DNA from 2 places in the Tateyamaria algicola genome. Region 1 is predicted to be linked to the other one. Evidence: riboswitches for the same ligand, from Rfam matches in the RefSeq annotation. Region 1 holds a riboswitch; the other holds the start of a gene.
The links. A riboswitch is a leader RNA that binds a small molecule or an ion and turns the genes downstream of it on or off. The one in region 1 is predicted to bind glycine.

Region 1 (9,600 bases):
TTGACCTCGGTCAGCTGCAACATCCCCGATTTCGCAAAGTCGACGGCGGCGCAGATATTGGCGTGGATCAAGGATGGCAAAGCCCCGCAAATGGCAGCGCGCAGCCCCGTGGAACTGATAAAGCGCGCCTCAAGCGGGGCCTGAGGGAACACGTGAAACACCAAGGTTTTTCACAGCTGAATTATGGAACGTTCCACACAGGAACATGACAAAAGGAACAGGGATATGACAGAGGTAAGAGTTGCTGTTTTGGGCGCATCCGGATGGATGGGCAAGGTGCACACGATGGCTTATCAGGCCTTTCCCCATTTCTTTGGTGACGGGGGTGGTACAGCCCGCGTGGTCGCGCTGGTCGAGGCGAATGCGGATGCGGCCCAGGGTCTCGCATTCCGCGCACCGGGCGCGAAGATACTGACCAACTGGCAAGAGGCCGTCGCGGACCCGGACGTTGATCTGATCGACATCTGCCTGCCGGACCTTCTGCACTATGACGTGGCCAAGGCGGCGTTGCTGGCGGGAAAACACGTCTTTTGTGAAAAGCCGCTGGCCGACACCGCGGCACAGGCGCGCGAACTGGCCGACATCGCGCGCGAGAAAGGGGTGATCACGCGCGTCGGGCACGCCTTTCCCCGCAATCCCATCCACGACGTCGCCAAGGATATCATCGAGGCGGGCGAGATCGGCGAGATCAAGATGTTCAAGGCCTGCCAGCACGTCGACATCTTTGCCGATCCGCTGGCCCCCTACATGTGGCGCGCCAATGGCGATCTTGCCCCGACCGGCATTGTTGGTGACACGGGCAGCCATGTCTTCAGCTTTATGGAGTTTCTGGTCGGCAAGGTCAGCGCGCTGATTGCCGACAACTTCATCGTCACCCCCAGGCGCCCTGTTGTGGAGGGTGTCGATTTTGGCGGCTCAGCCGAGTTGACGGGCGACGAGACGTGGTCCGAGGTCACCAATCCCGATGGTTCGAACATCCTGTGCAGTTTTGCCAATGGCGCGCGCGGGCTGGTCGATTTCAGCCGGGTCGCCACCGGGCGCAAGTTCATGCAGACCTACGAGGTCTATGGCACGAGGGGCAGCCTTGCCTACACGTTCGACGAGGTGAACCGCCTGCGGTTCTACTCCAACGACGACGAGGTCGGGCGCCGCGGGTATCGCGAGATTGATGTTGGCACCGAACATCCGACCTACCGCGCGTTCCTGCCACTGCCCAACTTTGCGCTGGGTTACAACGAAAGCAAGATCATCGAAGTGGCGGAGGTCGTGCGCTCCATCGTCTCGAACCAGCCGATGTGGCCCACTTTCGAAACAGGCCATCACATTTGCCAGATCGTGGACGCCTGTATGGAATCCTCGCGCCTCAAGCGTTGGGTTGAGATTGATTGAGCCGTAGCGCGCATAACAAGGAGGCTGCGGTATGAGCCTGTCCGTTCCCCAACATATCCTCGATGCGCTGACCGATGTGGTCATGCCGCGCCTTGGCCCCGAACCGGGGGCCGTGGGCCATGTCGCGGTGGCGGGCCATGACATTCCGGTGTTCCAGTGCGGCAGCCTCGTGATCGGCAGCGGCGCGGCCGGACTGCGCGCGGCTGTCGAGATGAAGCGGCGCGCGGTGGATGTAACAATCATCAGCCAAAGCGCCTGGGGTGGCACCTCTGCCTGTTCGGGGTCGGACAAACAGACCCTGCACACCGCCAATACCAAGGATCAGGGCGACAATTTCCAGGCCATGGCCCAGTCCATCCGGGCCGGTGGCGCGATGGACGAGGATACGGCCTATATCGAGGCGGTGGGATCCATCCGCGCCATGGCGTCGCTGCAATATCTGGGCCTGCCGCTGCCGCAGGATCACTTGGGCGGCACGTTGCGTTATCAGACAGACCATGACGAGGTGGGGCGCGCCACCTCCTGCGGGCCGCGTACCTCGCGCCTGATGGTCAAGGTTCTGGCCGAAGAGGCGTTGCGGCTGCACATTCCGTTTTACAACCACACCACGGCCGTGAAGGTGCTGACCGACGGGCAGGGGGATCAGAGCCGCGTTGCGGGTGTGCTCACCATCCGGCCCAAGACTGCGACTGACACCAACCCGCTGGGGCTGGCGCTGTTCACATGTGCGGCACTCGTCTTTGCCGCTGGTGGCCCGGGCGAGTTGTACCGCGACAGCGTGTTTCCCAATGGCTGCTTTGGCACGCTTGGCCTTGCGCTGGAAACCGGGCTGGAACTGGCGAACATCACCGAAAGCCAGTTCGGCATTGGCACCCGCCGCGAGGGGTTCCCCTGGAACCTGTCGGGCACCTATGTGCAGGTGATCCCGCACATCTATTCGCGCGATGCGGACGGAAAAGAACATCACTTCCTCGCAGACTATTACCGCAGCACGCAAGAGATGGCGTCGAACATATTTCGCAAAGGGTATCAGTGGCCCTTCCACGCCAGCCGGATGCTGGACTTTCAATCGAGCCTCGTCGATCTGGCGATTTTCCGGGAAGGCCAGAAGGGGCGGCGAGTCTTCATGGATTTCAACCGGAACCTGCTGCCTGTGCCCTGCGATCAGGACTTCAGCCTCGATCGGCTCGACGACGACGTCCGCAGCTACTTGATGAACGCAGGTGCAAAGCACGCTCTGCCTATCGACAGGTTGCGCCACATGAACCCGCTCGCGATCGAACTCTACAAGCGTTACAAGGTCGATATCACCACCGACCCCCTCGAATTTGCGGTGAACAATCAGCACATGAACGGTGGCATCGCGGTCGACACATGGGGGCGCACGAATGTCGCGGGCATCTATGCGGTGGGCGAGGCTGCTGGCACGCATGGCGTGACCCGTCCGGGTGGATCGGCCCTGAATGCCGGTCAGGTCTTTGGCACGCGCGTGGCCGAACATGTCGCTGCCAGCGGCCGGGCGCATGTGCGCTCCACGCAGGATCTGACGCGCCAGACCGGCAAGGCCCTCGCTGAAATAGATGCAGTCCTCAAGGCCGACAGCCCGCACAGCACCCGCGACGTGCGCGCCGACATTCAGGCCCGGATGAGCGATCATGCAGGCATCTTGTGCACCCCGCAAAACGTGGCGCAGGCGCGGGCAGAGGCGGCACAGCTGAACAGCGCCATCCGGCAGCACGGCATTTCACATACGCGCCCAAACGAGGTCGCGCGTGTCGTGCAATGGCAGCAGATGGCGTTGGCATCCGAGGCCGTATTGGCAGCCCTCGACCACTACATCGCGAACGGCGGCGGAAGCCGGGGCGCACGCGCAATCTGCGATCCCGACGGCAGCGCCTTGCCACAGGCCCGCACTGGCCCGCTGCCCGATGCGCGGTTCCGGCCCGAGCGCACAGAGGACATGCAGGCACAAATCATCGTCCGTCTGGACAAGGACGAGATGGTGATCACCACCCGTCCCAACCGCGCCTTCGATGCGACCGCAAAGTCGTTCTTTGAGCGCGATTGGCCCGCATGGTTGACCGGCGCCATCTACGACTGCGACGCAGACCAGTCCGGTTAGTCGCGAGGCGGCACGCTCACGCCTTGGCATAGTCCTCCATCGGTGGGCATGTGCAGGACAGGTTCCTATCGCCCCAGACGTTGTCCACGCGGTTGACGGGTGGCCAGTACTTGTCGACCCGGAAGGACCCGGCAGGGAAACATGCGCTTTCCCGGCAGTAGGGGCGATCCCAGTCCCGGACCAGATCCTCCATCGTGTGGGGGGCGTTCTTGAGCGGGTTGTTTTCGGGGTCCATCGTACCGTCCTCGATCGCGCGAATTTCCGCGCGGATGCCCAGCATCGCGTCGCAGAAGCGGTCCAGCTCGGCCTTGGTTTCGGACTCGGTGGGTTCGATCATCAGCGTACCCGCGACAGGCCATGACATGGTCGGCGCGTGAAATCCGCAATCAGCGAGCCGCTTGGCGATATCATCCACCGAGATATGAGCGCTGTCGGCAAAGGGGCGCGTGTCGATGATGCACTCATGCGCGACCCGCCCTGTCGGACCCTTGTACAGCACGTCGAACGCACCCTCGAGGCGCTTGGCGATGTAGTTGGCATTCAGGATCGCAACCCGCGTCGCCTGTGTCAGCCCCTCGCCGCCCATCATCAGGCAATAGGCCCATGAGATCGGCAATAGGGACGGGGAGCCAAAGGCCGCCGCACTGACAGCGCCTTCACCACCGTTTGGGTCGCCCGGCAGATGCGGGGTCAGGTGCGCCTTGACCCCGATGGGGCCCATGCCGGGGCCACCGCCGCCATGCGGAATGCAGAAGGTCTTGTGCAGGTTGAGGTGGCTGACATCGCCGCCCAGGTCGCCCGGACGGCTCAGACCCACCATGGCATTCATGTTGGCTCCGTCGATATAGACCTGCCCGCCCGCGTCATGGGTGATCCTGCACACCTCGATCACCGTTTCCTCGAACACACCGTGGGTCGAGGGGTAGGTGATCATGCACGCGGCAAGGGTGTCCTTGTGCTCTGCAACCTTGGCCTTGAAGTCATCTACGTCGATGTCCCCGTTCGGGGCTGATTTCACCGGCACAACCTTCCAGCCGACCATCTGGGCCGAGGCCGGGTTGGTGCCATGTGCGCTCATCGGGATGAGGCAGATATTGCGATGGCCCTGCCCATTGGCCCGGTGCCAGCTTGCGATGCTCAAAAGGCCGGCATATTCGCCCTGCGCGCCCGAATTGGGCTGCATCGAGATGGCGTCATAGCCGGTGATATCGCACAGCTTGGCCGACAGATCGTCGATCATTTCGATGTACCCGGCGGCCTGATCCTTGGGGCAATATGGATGCAACAGTGAAAACTCGCGCCAACTGACCGGCATCATCTCGGCCGCCGAATTCAGCTTCATCGTGCAGGATCCCAGCGGGATCATCGCGCGGTCCAGCGCCAGGTCGCGGTCCGCCAGCCGCCGCATGTAGCGCATCATTTCCGTCTCTGCCCGGTTCATGTGAAAGATCGGGTGCGTCATGAAATCCGACGTGCGGATCAGCTTGTCGGGCATGTTGTAATGCGGGGTGTAATCCTTGTCCTGCCGCTCGACCCCGAAGGCGCGCCAGACCTTTTCAATGGTTGCGGGCCGGGTGCGCTCGTCCAGCGTGATCCCGATAGAGGTCTTGCCGACGGCCCGCAGATTGATCCCTTCATCAACCGCAGACTTGATCACCGCCGATTGCAGCGGCCCCACATCCACCGTGATCGTGTCAAAGAAGGTCGCGGGGCGCACATCGAACCCGGCCTGCTTCAGCCCCTCGGCCAGCCGCGCGGTCTTGCGGTGGATGCGTTGGGCAATTGCCTTGAGGCCGTCGGGGCCATGAAAGACGGCGTAAAAACCCGCCATGACGGCCAGCAACGCTTGTGCTGTACAAACGTTGGATGTCGCCTTTTCCCGGCGGATGTGTTGTTCGCGCGTTTGCAGCGACAGGCGATAGGCGCGGTTGCCAAGGCTGTCGACAGACACGCCCACGATGCGGCCGGGCATGCTGCGCGCATAGTTCGCTCGCGTCGCCATATAGGCCGCGTGCGGGCCGCCATATCCCAAGGGCACTCCGAAGCGTTGTGTCGTGCCCACAGCAATATCCGCGCCCATCGCGCCCGGCTCTTTCAACAGGGTCAGCGACAGGGGATCGGCAGAGATGATGCCGATGGCTTTATGCGCATGCAGCCCCTCGATCTGGGTCGTGAAATCCCGAATGTGGCCATACGTGCCGGGATATTGGAAGATCGCGCCAAACACTGTGCTCGGGTCCAGATCGTCGGGACTGGCAACCGTGATCTCGATGCCGAGCGGCTGGGCCCGCGTCTTCATTACCGCGATGTTCTGCGGGTGGCAATTTTCGTCGATGAAAAAGCCGTTCACTTTCGATTTGCTGATCCGCTGCGCCATGGTCATCGCCTCGGCACAGGCGGTGGCCTCGTCCAGCAGGGACGCATTGGCGATCTCCAGCCCCGTCAAGTCAGACACCATGGTTTGGAAGTTCAGCAGCGCCTCAAGCCGCCCTTGGCTGATTTCGGGCTGATAGGGCGTGTAGGCGGTGTACCATGCCGGGTTTTCAAGAATATTGCGCTGGATGGCAGGGGGCGTGACCGTCCCGTGATACCCTTGCCCGATCAGCGAGGTCAGCACCTTGTTCTTCGATGCCGTCACGCGCATGTGGTGCAGCAATTCGCGTTCCGACTTGGCCTTGCCGAAATCCAGCGGCTCTTTCTGCCGGATATCCGCGGGAATCGTGTCGTCGATCAACGCGTCGAGGTCTTTCGCCCCCACCACTGTCAGCATCTCGTCCATTTCTGCGGGGGATGGCCCGATATGGCGGCGGTTCGCGAAATCATAGGGCAGGTAGTCGGTGGGTTTGAAAGTCATCGGGCGCGTTCCTCAGCCGATCATTGCGGTATAGGCGTCTTCGTCCATCAGGCCGTCGACCTGGGATGCGTCGGACGGTTTGATCTTGAAAAACCAGCCCTCTCCCAACGGGTCGCTGTTGGCGAGGCTGGGGTCTTCTGCCAGCGCCTCATTCACCGCGGTGATGACGCCATCTACCGGCGCCATGATGTCCGAGGCAGCCTTCACGCTTTCGATCACGACGATTTCGTCGTCCTTGCTGACCTCTGTGCCAACCTCTGGCAGCTCGACAAAGACCAGATCGCCCAGCTGTGATGTCGCATGTTCGGTGATGCCGACCACATAGGCGTCTCCATCGGCGCGCAGCCATTCATGCTCTTCAGTGTATTTCATCGGTTTTCCTTTCCCTTATCTTTTGAAATTGGCAGGTGTGAAGGGCAGTTGCGCCACCGTCAGGGGGTGCCGTTTGCCGCGCAATTCACCGAATAGCGGTGTGCCGAGGCGCGCGTGATCCACGCCGACATAGCCCATGGCCACCGGCCCGCCGATTGTCGGCCCAAAGCCACCAGACGTGATTGCGCCGATGGTATCGGTCGCATCCTCGCTTGCAAACAGGGCCACGCCTTCGCGCATGGGGGCGCGGCCCGTAGGGCGCAGCCCAACGCGCTTGCGCGCTGCACCGTGCGCCATTTGCTCAAGGGTGCGCGCGGCCCCGGGAAATCCGCCCGCCCGCGCACCGTCTGCACGCCGCACCTTCTGGATGGCCCATGTCAGCCCGGCCTCGACCGGCGTGGTGGTGGCATCAATGTCGTGCCCATAGAGGCACAGGCCCGCCTCGAGCCGCAGGGAGTCGCGTGCACCAAGGCCAATGGGCGCGACATCCGGGTGATCCAGCAATGTCTTGGCGATGGCCTCGGCAGCATCGGCCGGTACCGAAATCTCGTACCCGTCTTCGCCCGTGTAGCCCGAACGCGAAATCCACGCCTCGACACCCTGCACATCAACCGATGCCACATCCATGAACGCCATGTCCGCCACCCGCGCATTCAAGGTGGACAGCACCTGTTCGGCGGCAGGGCCCTGCAAGGCCAACAAGGCGCGGTTGGTGATCTCTGTCACCGTCACGTCCGGTTCCAGGGCGTCCTTCATGCGGGCAATGTCTGCGGCTTTGCAGGCAGCATTCACCACGGCGAAAACGTGATCGCCCCGGTTCGCCAGCATCAGATCATCCTCGATGCCCCCATCGGCATTTGTGAAAACCCCATACCGTTGCCGGTTGTCGGCGAGGCCCAGAACATCGACCGGGATCAACGTCTCGAGCCCTCGTGCCGCCGCCTCGTAGGTCCGGCCTTGGATGATGACCTGGCCCATATGGCTCACATCGAACAGACCGGCCTTCGCCCGGGTGTGAAGATGTTCCTTCATCACGCCCAATGCATATTGCACCGGCATGTCATACCCGGCAAAGGGCACCATCTTGGCCCCAAGTGCCAGGTGCAATGCGTGCAACGGGGTCTGTTTGAGATCGGACATATCGCACCGCCTTTTTCAAGCCGACGTGATTTGTGTCAAATCAGGCGGCACCAGATCGTGCGCGGACCATCGCCCGCGCGTCGGTGCCTCCTCTGTCCGGGGTGCCTGAGATCATTATCCCTTCGGCGGATGCGCGCGGCATCACTCTCCAGAGTACTCTGCGAAACGTTGGTCCTTTGGCCTGAGAGTTTCCGAGGCAGTTGCTCCTTCGGCACCAGTGATCTGGTTCTCCCAACGTCCGGCTTTGTAAGTTTCGTATAGGAAACTTCAGCAATCTGGCAAGTGGAATCTGTGACCTGTTCGCGCAGCCGCACGCCCTACGCGATGCGCCGCCCACGTTCACAGGCCCTTGCGATACCCCAAACCTGCCTAGGCAAAATCCCGGCTAAAGCGCGTCCACATCCATCTCCGCCGGTCGCAACCTGATCGCAAACAGCACCGCCACAAGCCCTGCGGCGGACGCGGCCAGCATCAGGATCAACAGCATTCGCGCCGGGTCGTCGGGCGGCAGCACAGCCCCCGTGAGCGTGGTCAGAATGGCCCCGCCTGACACGACCAGGGCACCGTTCAAACCCGCCGCGCTGCCTGCAAGGTTGGGGCGCACCGACATGGCCGCGGCATTGCTGCTCGGCATCGTGATGCCGTTGCCAAGGCCCACGAAGATCGTGCTGCCAAAGAAGACAAGCGGTGACAGGACTCCCGCGAGGATGGCCAGAACACCCAGCGAGAGACCGGCGCACGCGACCAGCCGCCCGGCCATCATCATGGTCGTCGGCGCATACCGCGCCGCAACGCGCCCCGCTATGAAACTGCCCGTTACGAAACCGCCCGTAATGGTCCCGATGTAGAAACCCAGCTCCGCCGTCGACACGCCAAATTGCGACTGTGCGACCAGCGGCGCGCCCGTTAGAAAGATGTAAAACGCCCCGGTCGAGAATGCGCTGCACAGGGAATAGGCCCAGAACAGGGGGGCAGTGAGCAGATCAGCCACGCGCTCGGGGTGGGCGCCATCGGCTTTGCCGCCCGCCTGCCGTGTCTCTCCCAGATCCACCCAGCACAGCGCAAACAGCGCAACACCCACAAGCGCATAGAAACAGAAGGTCGCACGCCACCCAAACGCCGTGTCGAGCACGCCGCCCAGCATCGGCCCCAACATCGGCGCGATGGCCATCGCCATGCTGATGTATCCGATCAGCCCGGCCGCCTTCCGCTCGGAATTGGTGTCGCGGACAATCGCCAGCGACAGAGCGTATCCGGCGATCATGCCGCCCTGCAACATCCGAAAAAAGAGAAAGGTCCACACATCCGTCGCAAGGGCGCAGGCAAGCGATGCAACCGCGAAAACGAGCAATGAGGCCAGCAGCACAGGACGACGGCCCACCCGGTCCGACAACGGTCCAACGACCAGCTGGATCACGGCCGTCACCGCGAGGTAACCCGCAACGGCAAGGCTGACCGTAGAGTAACGCGCATCCAGATCCGTCGCGATATTGGCAAGCGAGGGCAGGAACATGTTCAGCGACAGCGTCGACAGCGCGGTCAAAAGGATCAGCGTCAACAGGGTAGGAGGGGTCTTGGCGTTGGTCATTTTCGTCTGGCCTTGGTCCTGAAACAAAAAACCCCCGAACGAGGTTCGGGGGGCGCATGGAAACGAGTATGGAAACCGTTATCGGACCATGCACCTCTCGGATACGACGACAGCGATTGCAGGTTTCATTTCACG
Region 2 (9,600 bases), 1.6 Mb from region 1:
AACACGATTTGCGGATCAAGCGCAAGGGCGCGGGCAAGCGCTGCGCGTTTGCGCATACCGCCCGAAAGCTCCGAAGGCAGCTTGCCACAGGCCAGGGGCGGCAGGCCGACAAGGCTAATCTTCAGCTCACCCAGCGCCTTCATCAGCGCATGGGACAGGTTGAGGTGTTCGCGCATCGGCGCCATCACGTTTTGCAGCACGCTGAGCGAGGAAAACAGCGCCCCGTCCTGAAACGCGACGCCCCAGCGTTTTTCGGCCCCCAGCCGTTCCTCGCGCGTGCCGTTGACCACATCCGCGCCGAACACGTGGATCGACCCGGCGGCGGGCCGGTTCAGCCCGACGATGGTGCGCAGCAGCACGGACTTTCCCGTGCCCGAGCCCCCCACAATACCCAGCACTTCGCCCCGCCACACGTCGAGGTCGAGGTTGTCATGTACCACCTGCGGGCCAAACTGGTTGCGCAAGCCCCGCACCTTGATGATCGCCTCGCGCGCGCTCACAGCCCCAGCTCCGAAAAGAAGATCGAGAATACGGCATCCGCCACGATCACGAGGAAGATGGATTGCACCACGGACGTGGTGGTGTGCCGCCCCACGCTGTCAGCCGAGCCCTTGACCTGCATCGCCTGCCAGCAGGCGACGGTCGAGATGATGGCGGCAAAGAACGGCGCCTTGATCATCCCGATGGCGAGGTGCCAGACATCGGTGTTTTCCTGCAACCGCGTGATGAACATGGACGGGCTGACGCCCAGTTCGATCCAGCTCATGATCGCGCCGCCCACAAGGCCCGACACATTGGCGATAAAGCCGAGGATGGGCAGCATGATGATCAGCGCAATCACACGGGGCAGCACCAGCACCTCGATCGGATCAAGGCCGAGGGTGCGCATCGCGTCCAGTTCTTCGCGCACCTTCATCGACCCGATGGAGGCGGTGAAGGCGGAGCCCGACCGCCCTGCCACGATGATGGCGGTCAGAAGGATGCCCAACTCGCGCAGGATCGAGATCGCGATCAGGTCGACCACGAACACCTCCGCCCCGAACTGGCGCAATTGCGAGGCCCCCTGAAAGGACAGGACTACCCCGATCAGAAAACTCATCAGCACCACGATGGGGATGGCGTTGAACCCGACTTCCTCCATCTGGCTGACCAGTGCCGCCGTGCGCCAGCGGCGCGGGCGCACGATGCTGTAGCCGAGGCGATACAACGTCTCGCCCATGAAACTGAGCAGCGAGGTGATGGCCTTGCCCACACCGGCCGTCTTGGCCCCGATATCCGCCAGCCAGGGCAGCAGGCCGCGCGGGGCTTCCTCGATCCCTTCCTCGTCGGGCAGGGCCGCGATGACGGCATCAATCAACTCGGTCCGGTTGCCGGACGTATCCTGTAACTCGACCGCAATGCCATCCGCTTCCAGCCGGGATTTCAGGTCTGCGATCAGCCATGCGCCGCCGGTATCCAGAGCCTCGAGCCCATCCAGATCAATGCGCGCCTTGCCCCCCGTCGGTGACACATTTGCAAAGGCCGCCTCGACCGTGCCGAGATGTTCGGTGACCAACCGCCCCGCAAGGCGCAGAACCGCGCCGCCGTCGCTGTCGTCCAGGGTGAGGGTCGGTGTGGTCATGGCACCTTTGGGGCAGCGGCATATGCCGGGTTTTGGACGTGTTTTCAGAAAACTAGGCGATGATAGCCCAGAGGAAAAGCATTGACCACGGCTGCGCACAACTTCGCCCAGTCCCCATGCCTGTGGCGCGCGCAGCACGGTCACGCCAGGCTGATCACGCGTGACAACAATTCGTTTGCCCGACTCGGGGCCGTTTCCTATATCGGGCGCAGTCGACAAGGCCGACATGGGAGAGCGCGGGGAGACCCGCCGCCGAAGGAGCAACGCCCCGGAAACTCTCAGGCACAAAGAACCGTGTTTGCCGCGCCCGATCTGGGCATGTTGACGATCTGGAGAGCGGTCAGGGCTGACGTCCCTGCCCCACCGAAGGAGAAAGCGCCGCGACTAGGCGTCAAACTCTCAGGTCACGCGACAGATGGGGACGTGGAACCGGCACGGTGCCGGGCGCGTCCTGATCTCAATCGCGTCGCTTTGGGAGGACCCCCAATGACCCATATCGCCGTTATCGGTGCCGGTATCACCGGCATCACCACTGCCTATGCCCTCGCGCGGCGCGGCTATGCCGTGTCCGTCTTTGATCGCAACCGCTATGCGGCGATGGAGACGTCATTCGCCAATGGCGGGCAGCTGTCGGCCTCGAATGCCGAGGTGTGGACCCGCTGGGGCACGATCTTCAAGGGCCTCAAGTGGATGCTGCGCTCGGACGCGCCGCTGCTGGTGAACCCGCGCCCAAGCTGGCACAAGCTGAGCTGGATGGCCGAGTTCATGGGCAACATCCCCCATTACGAATCCCACACCGTTGAAACCGCACGGCTGGCCATCGCGGCCCGCGCCCATCTGCTGGACTTTGCGCGCGAGGTCGGTGTCGATTTCGACATGGAGCAGCGCGGCATCCTGCACATCTACAAGAAACAGTCCGAATTCGATCACGCCCGCCGCGTGAATACGCTGCTGGAACGTGCCGGGCTGGAACGCCGCGAAGTGTCGGCGGACGAGGTGCAGCGCCTTGAGCCGACCTTGCAATCCAAGACCATCGGCGGCTTTTACACCGAGAGTGATTTCACCGGCGACATCCACCGCTATGCCCGCAAGTTAAGCGAGGGCTGCGCGCGGATGGGCACCACGTTCCACTACAAGACCAGGGTGACCGACATCCACCACACCGGCACCGGCATCCGCCTCGACTGGAGCGGGGCCGAGGGCGATCAGCAGCAGCATTTCGACGGCATCGTCGTTTGCGCGGGCGTGGGCAGCCGCGATATCGCGGCCAAGCTGGGCGACCGCGTGAACATCTATCCGGTCAAAGGGTATTCCATCACCGTGAACCTCGATGACGTCGAAAGCCAGGCGGCGGCGCCTTGGGTCAGCCTGCTGGATGACGAGGCCAAGATCGTGACCTCGCGTCTGGGCCGCAACCGTTTCCGCATCGCGGGCACGGCCGAGTTCAATGGCTACAACCTCGACATCCGCGACGACCGGGTGCGCCCGCTGCGCGAGTGGTGCGAAGCGTTCTTTCCCACCGTCTCGACCGAGCATTGCGTACCCTGGGCGGGTCTGCGGCCCATGTTGCCGTCAATGATGCCCAAGGTGGGGCCGGGCGCAAAACCGGGTGTCTATTACAACACCGGGCACGGGCATCTGGGCTGGACCCTGTCCGCGGCGACGGCGCAGGCGACGGCGGATTTCGTCGATGTGGCACGGATGAAGAACGCGGCCTGAGGCGTAAGGCGCAGCTGTGCTGCGCCCCGCATCGCTATCTGCTGCGCGCTGTTTTGCCGTAAGGCGCACGTATCCGTGCGCCCCCGCCTCAACTGCCGTAAAGCGTGCCCCAGCGTTCGATCAACTGCTGCTGCATCGCCTTGGCGCGCCGGTTCCAGCTGCGCGCGCCCTGCGGAGCCTCGCGGTTCGCCTTGGAAATGCGGGATCGCGTGGCCTCGTCCGCGGCAAAGATGGCAAATGCCATGACCGTGCCATCCTTGGCCGTCATGTAGCCGCCAAGGCCAGAGACGAAATTCAGCGTGCCGGTTTTCGCATCGACCTTGATCGGGTGGTTCTTGATCGCGCGCCGTTTGGAATCGAGCATCGGGATCGCTTTGAGGATCGGGCGCAGTGTCGCGCTCTGATGCGCCTTGATCAGCGCCTGCACCATGTCGTCCGCCGTGATCTTGCTTGCCCCGCCGAGGCCCGAGTGATCGACCAGCCGCATGGTTTGCGTGCCCAGCCGCGCGCCCGCCCAGCGGTTCATCTCCGCCGCCGAGGCCTTGAGGCCGCTGGCCCGCCCGGTGCGTTTGACCGTGGCCGCCAGCCCCACCATTTCCGCCGTGATGTTGGTGGAATAGCGCAGCATGCCCCGCAGGATCGTGCGCAATTCGTCACTGGCATGGGTGACCAGCGTGGTGCCACTGGGCGCGCGGTCCACGACCTTGGGGTTCTTGAGGACGATCCCTTGCGAGCGCGCCAATGTCTGGAACACGTCGCCCGCATAGAGCGCGGGCTTGCGCACCGGCAGCCAGCGTGCCCCGCCATTGCCAAGCGCGCCCTTGGCCACCGTCCAGTTGTCCGTGCGCCCGCCGTCCTTGTAGGTGTAGACCGGCAGGCTGCGCGCCGCGATCTGCATCTTTGCCATCGCCACATCGGGGCGGTAGCGGTCCGAGCGCGCGTCCATCGTTACCCCGTACCCGTTGCCCGCGCGCCGCCATTCGAAATGCACGCGGTTGTAGTTCAGGGCAATGCCGGTGACGGCGGGGCTGTAGCCGACGTGATCGGGCTGATCCGTGTCGATCGTCTTGACGAAGGGCAGTGCGCCTTCGGCCACCTTGAAAGCACCGCGCACCTCGCGGATGCCCTTGGCTTTCAGCGACGCGGCCATGTCCGCCAGCGCGTTGGTATCAAGGGTCGGATCGCCCCCGCCGACAAGGATCAGATCACCCTGCACCACGCCCCCCGACACGCCACCCGTGGCCACGAGGTGCGTGCCAAAACGGTGGCCCGGGCCCAGAACGTCGAGCGCGTAAAGCGCGGTGATCGCCTTGGCCACACTGGCCGGGGGCGCGCCGACCTTGGCGTTACTCCCCTCCAGCCGCAGGCCGGTTCGTGCATCCGCAACGGCGTATGTGACCCGCCCGTCCAGCCGCGCCGCCGCGATGATGGCCTGCGGATCGGCGATGGATTTCTTGAAATGTTCGGCGCCGCGCGCCATCGGGCGCAGCGAGGCCGTTGGCGGGGCCGCAAGGGCCGCCGTGGCGGACCCGGAGGCCAACATGCCCAGAAATACTCGTCTCGAAAAAGCGCGCAACATGGGCGCATGTAACCCCAGCTTTGCGGGGCAAACAAGCGCTCAAACCATCACAAATTCGAAGTCGTGCCCCAAGCCCCCGCCGCACGGATCGCGCTGGAGGACTGACCGGACATCGCCACGTTCACAAAGCACCATGCGGGCGCATCCGCGCGGCCCAGCATCTGGCTCGCCTTGCCCGAAATCCGGTACTGCCGATAAAGCCGAGCCGCCGGGCTCATCCGGGCCGAGATGCGATCGCCGGGACGGGCCAAAACCCCCACGGGCACGTTCTCCATGATCCAGGTCCAGTCCTGCCAGTGGTGGAACTGGGCGAGGTTGTCCGCCCCCATCAGCCACACGAACCGCACACCGGGATAGGTGGACATGAGGGCAGAGAGCGTGCCCGCCGTATAGCGCGTGCCAAGCGCCGCCTCGATATCCGTGACGACCACGCGCGGGTCCTGCATGACTGCGCGCGCCCGCGCCATGCGCTGTGCCAGCGGCGCGGGACCGCGCGCCTTGAGCGGGTTGCCGGGGCTGACTAGCCACCAGACGCGCGCAAGGCCAAACCGCTTCATCGCCTCGCGGGTGATGTGCACATGCCCCTCATGCGCGGGATCGAAGGATCCGCCCAGCAGGCCGATGGTTTGCCCGGGCCGGGCAAGGGGGAAACCGTGACGCATCACGCGCATATCCTGATCACGCAGTCAAACTGCGCGCGAGGAGGACCCCACCGGGCACGTATTGTCAATCAATCGGGCGCACCGCGTCACCCAAGGTCACCACACCGGGTGTCACCACCTCGGCGCACCAGCCGCCATGCCCCCGCACCGCCGCATAGCCGCCGGGGCCAAAGAAACGCTCCATCAGGCTGCACGGCGCGCAGATCGTGGTAAAGCGCAGAACAGCGGTGCCGACCTGCACCTCGCGGCCCTTGAGGCCGGACAGATTGATCCCGCGCACATGAATGTTGCGCCGCAACATCACCGGATCAATCGCGTCGCGCCCCAGGAACGACGCGATGGCGGGCAAGTGTTCGGCCTGCACCAGCGTGACCGCCCGCTTGCCCGCGCGCCCCCGGTCACCGACAATGCCGTCCAGGGTGATCTCGGCCCGGTCCAGAACTTCGATATCGGCTGCGCGCGCCGGGCGCACCCCGATCCAGTCAACCACGCCGGGCTGTGCCCAGCGATTGATCATGGCGTGCGGCTCGCTCATCTTTCGTCGCTCGCCCTGTTGCGTTCATCAATCCGCGACAAGTCCGGCAACCGGTCCAGCGGATAGTTCGGGTGCAGCACCCAGACACCGCCCGGCCCGTCCTGATCCAGCGGGCGCAGCGTGCCCCCGGGAAAGGCGCGTGTGCGCAGCGCCAGCACCACATCCGATAAAACCGCCGGGTTGTCGCGGAAATAGGAATGACCGAAACCGCCCCGCACCTCTTCGACCCGGATGAAGTGCACCAGCCCTTCTTTGCGCAACCCTTCGAGTTCGCCGGGTTGGAAATCTGCGTTCTTGAGCGCGCCCAGCCGCGTCGAGCGGGTCAGGTAGGCCGACAGGCGCAGCGCGCCGTCGTCGGGATTGATGTAAAGGTTGATCTGTTCAAAGGCTTCGGCAAAGCGTTCGGCCTGCAGGCGCTGGCGCACGATGTCCACGTCAAGATCGGGGGCCGCCATGATCAGCGTCCCGGTCTTGAGCGCAAGCTTGGGGCGCTTGCCCGCCCCCCGCGCCTCGATCATCAACTCGCGCAGTGCCGTTGTGGCCACGTCATTTCCCCGGGAATGGGCGATGATGTCGATCTGTTCGACCTCCGGCATGGCCGCCAGTATCCGCAAGAACTCCTTGGTGTGATGCACTGAAAACGTGCCCGCATCGCGGTCGCGAAAGTATCCCAGCGGCCCGGCCCCGTTGCCCGCAGGCCAGGTGAAGGACACCGGCACCGCGCGGCGCCCGGCAAAGTGCCAGATATTGGCCAGCGCCGTCAGGCTGTCATCAAAGGCGTTGTTGAAGCCGTGGATATAGACCAGCACACGGCGGTTGCCGGTCTTGGCCATCTCATCCGCGATGGCCGCCTGAAATTGACGGGCCTGCGCATCATAGGCGTCGCGCGCCTCCCTGCGGTGGCTCAGGCGGCCGTCCCGACGCTCGACCGGCAGCGGTGTGGAAGAAAAGCGCACAAGTTCGCGCACCTCGGGCACCCAGAGACTGGAGATGTTTTCATCTGAATCCGCACGGGTGCGCATCAACAACTCGGACCAGTCAAGATCACGCCCGAACTTGACCGTCGCCGCGCCGAAGGCCATCGATTGCGACCGGGCCGAGCCATAGCTTGCCCCCTCGGGCGCGCGGTCGGTCACGTAGAATATCTGCGGCTCGGCGCTGCGCAGCGCGACGGGCACCTGCGCCTCGGGGTAATTGGTGCCGGCGCGGTAGAGGTTGGGCGGCGGCGCGAGGCCGATCCCGGCGGCACAGGCGCCCAGCATCAGGCAGGCCGCCATCGCGATGAACCGCTGCATGTTGATCATCCCCCCACCGTCGTGAAGGTATCGCTAACACAGGATTTCATCTGTGACCAAACACGATTTGGGAACGCGCGATGCGCATTGCCCTTTGGCCCCGTCATGGCTAGATGATGCTGTCTCAGCTGCAATCGGAGAAGCCCCATGGCCGCCTATCAATTCGTCTACCACATGTCCGGGGTGTCCAAGACCTATCCGGGCGGCAAGAAATGCTTTGAAAACATCCACCTGAACTTTCTCCCCGGTGTAAAAATCGGCGTGGTCGGCGTGAACGGTGCCGGTAAATCCACGCTGATGAAGATCATGGCCGGGCTGGACAAGGATTTCTCGGGCGAGGCCTGGGTCGCCGAGGGCGCCAAGGTCGGTTACCTGCCACAAGAGCCGCAGCTGGACCCGGCACTGACAGTCCGTGAAAACGTCATGCTGGGCGTGGCCAAGAAGAAGGCCGTGCTGGACCGCTACAACGAGTTGGCGATGAACTATTCCGACGAGACGGCGGACGAAATGGCGGCCTTGCAGGACCAGATCGACGCCGAAAACCTCTGGGACCTCGACAGCCAGATTGACGTGTCGATGGAGGCTCTGCGCTGCCCCCCGATGACGCCGACATTTCGTCCCTGTCAGGGGGTGAGGCGCGCCGCGTCGCGCTGTGCAAGCTGCTGCTCGAAGCGCCCGAGATGCTGCTGCTGGACGAACCGACCAACCACCTTGATGCCGAGACCATCGCGTGGCTGCAACAGCACCTGATCGACTACAAGGGCACGATCCTGATCGTCACCCACGACCGCTATTTCCTCGACGACATCACCGGCTGGATCCTGGAACTGGACCGCGGCAAGGGTGTGCCGTGGGAAGGCAACTATTCCTCGTGGCTGGAACAAAAGGCCAAGCGGCTTGAGCAGGAGGCCCGCGAGGACAAGTCCCGCCAGAAGACGCTGGAGCGCGAACTCCAGTGGATGCGGCAGGGCGCCAAGGCGCGGCAGGCCAAGTCCAAGGCCCGGATCAACGCCTATAACGACATGCTCGACACGTCCGAGCGCGAGAAACTGGCCTATGCCCAGATCGTCATTCCGAACGGCCAGCGGCTGGGATCGAAGGTGATCGAGGTCGAGGGGCTGACCAAGGCCATGGGTGACAAGCTGCTGGTCGAGGGGCTCGATTTCTCTCTGCCACCCGGAGGGATTGTCGGCGTGATCGGCCCCAACGGCGCAGGCAAATCCACGCTGTTCAAGATGCTGACCGGGCAGGAAACGCCCGATGCGGGCACGGTCGAGATCGGGGACACGGTGCAGCTGTCCTATGTCGATCAGTCGCGCGACGATCTGAACCCCGATGACAACGTATGGGAGGCGATTTCCGGCGGGGCCGAGTTGATCGCTTTGGGGGATGCCGAGGTGAACAGCCGCGCCTATTGCTCGTCCTTCAACTTCAAGGGCGGCGACCAGCAAAAAAAGGTCGGGTTGCTGTCAGGGGGTGAGCGCAACCGCGTCCACATGGCGCGCCTGCTGAAATCGGGCGGCAACGTGCTGCTGCTGGACGAGCCGACCAACGACCTGGACGTGGAAACGCTGCGCGCGCTCGAGGACGCTTTGGTGGATTTCGCTGGGTGCGCGGTTGTGATCTCGCACGACCGCTTCTTCCTCGACCGGATCTGCACGCATATCCTGGCCTTTGAGGGCGAGGCGCATGTTGAGTGGTTCGAGGGCAACTTCGAGGACTACGAGGAAGACAAGAAGCGGCGGTTGGGCGCAGATGCGCTGGAGCCGAAGCGGTTGAAGCATAAGAAGTTTGTGCGGTGATATGCGCTGCAAAGTAGCTGCAACGTTCATTCTCTGCGCAAGCGCAGCTCACGCTCAGGGCATAAACTTCAGTCTGGCCGAATTCTCCGAACGGTTTGGCGGTAAGTGGCAACAGAACGAAATTGAACTGACGGAGGACACCCTCGACAAGTACATGGAGGGTGTTGAACTCAGGCAGCCGGACATTGCGCGTAGGTTTCGAACTGCGCTCGAACAGCGCTATCAAAACGCGGTTGTATTTTCTGCGTTCTCCAAGTCCAACCCGGTGTCCTTGGCTTGGCTTGAAAGCCAAGGCGACATCGTGCTGCTTCGTTTGTTTGTCAACACTGTGCACCCACAGGCAAACGCTCTTTTTAGTGCGCCTCAAGACTTCGAACTCTGGTTCTC

Region 2: linked by a shared signal. The riboswitch ahead of ACMHLQ_RS09165 (D-amino acid dehydrogenase) and the one ahead of gcvT (glycine cleavage system aminomethyltransferase GcvT) in region 1 are both predicted to bind glycine.

Annotation. Positions count from the first base shown of each region.
Region 1 covers NZ_CP180422.1:4,111,327-4,120,926, forward strand. The annotation lists gene ACMHLQ_RS22785 (LacI family DNA-binding transcriptional regulator) at 1-144, shown strand, start outside; gene ACMHLQ_RS22790 (Gfo/Idh/MocA family protein) at 226-1,389, shown strand; gene ACMHLQ_RS22795 (FAD-binding protein) at 1,421-3,511, shown strand; gene gcvP (aminomethyl-transferring glycine dehydrogenase) at 3,528-6,365, opposite strand; gene gcvH (glycine cleavage system protein GcvH) at 6,378-6,737, opposite strand; gene gcvT (glycine cleavage system aminomethyltransferase GcvT) at 6,753-7,877, opposite strand; glycine riboswitch at 8,037-8,121, opposite strand; gene ACMHLQ_RS22815 (multidrug effflux MFS transporter) at 8,263-9,465, opposite strand.
Region 2 covers NZ_CP180422.1:1,374,390-1,383,989, forward strand. The annotation lists gene ACMHLQ_RS09155 (ABC transporter ATP-binding protein) at 1-500, opposite strand, end outside; gene ACMHLQ_RS09160 (ABC transporter permease) at 497-1,621, opposite strand; glycine riboswitch at 1,839-1,926, shown strand; glycine riboswitch at 1,941-2,046, shown strand; gene ACMHLQ_RS09165 (D-amino acid dehydrogenase) at 2,108-3,340, shown strand; gene dacB (D-alanyl-D-alanine carboxypeptidase/D-alanyl-D-alanine-endopeptidase) at 3,429-4,919, opposite strand; gene ACMHLQ_RS09175 (nicotinate-nucleotide adenylyltransferase) at 4,967-5,581, opposite strand; gene ACMHLQ_RS09180 (MOSC domain-containing protein) at 5,646-6,116, opposite strand; gene ACMHLQ_RS09185 (alpha/beta hydrolase) at 6,113-7,420, opposite strand; partial or broken gene ettA (energy-dependent translational throttle protein EttA) at 7,559-9,213, shown strand; gene ACMHLQ_RS09195 (hypothetical protein) at 9,215-9,600, shown strand, end outside.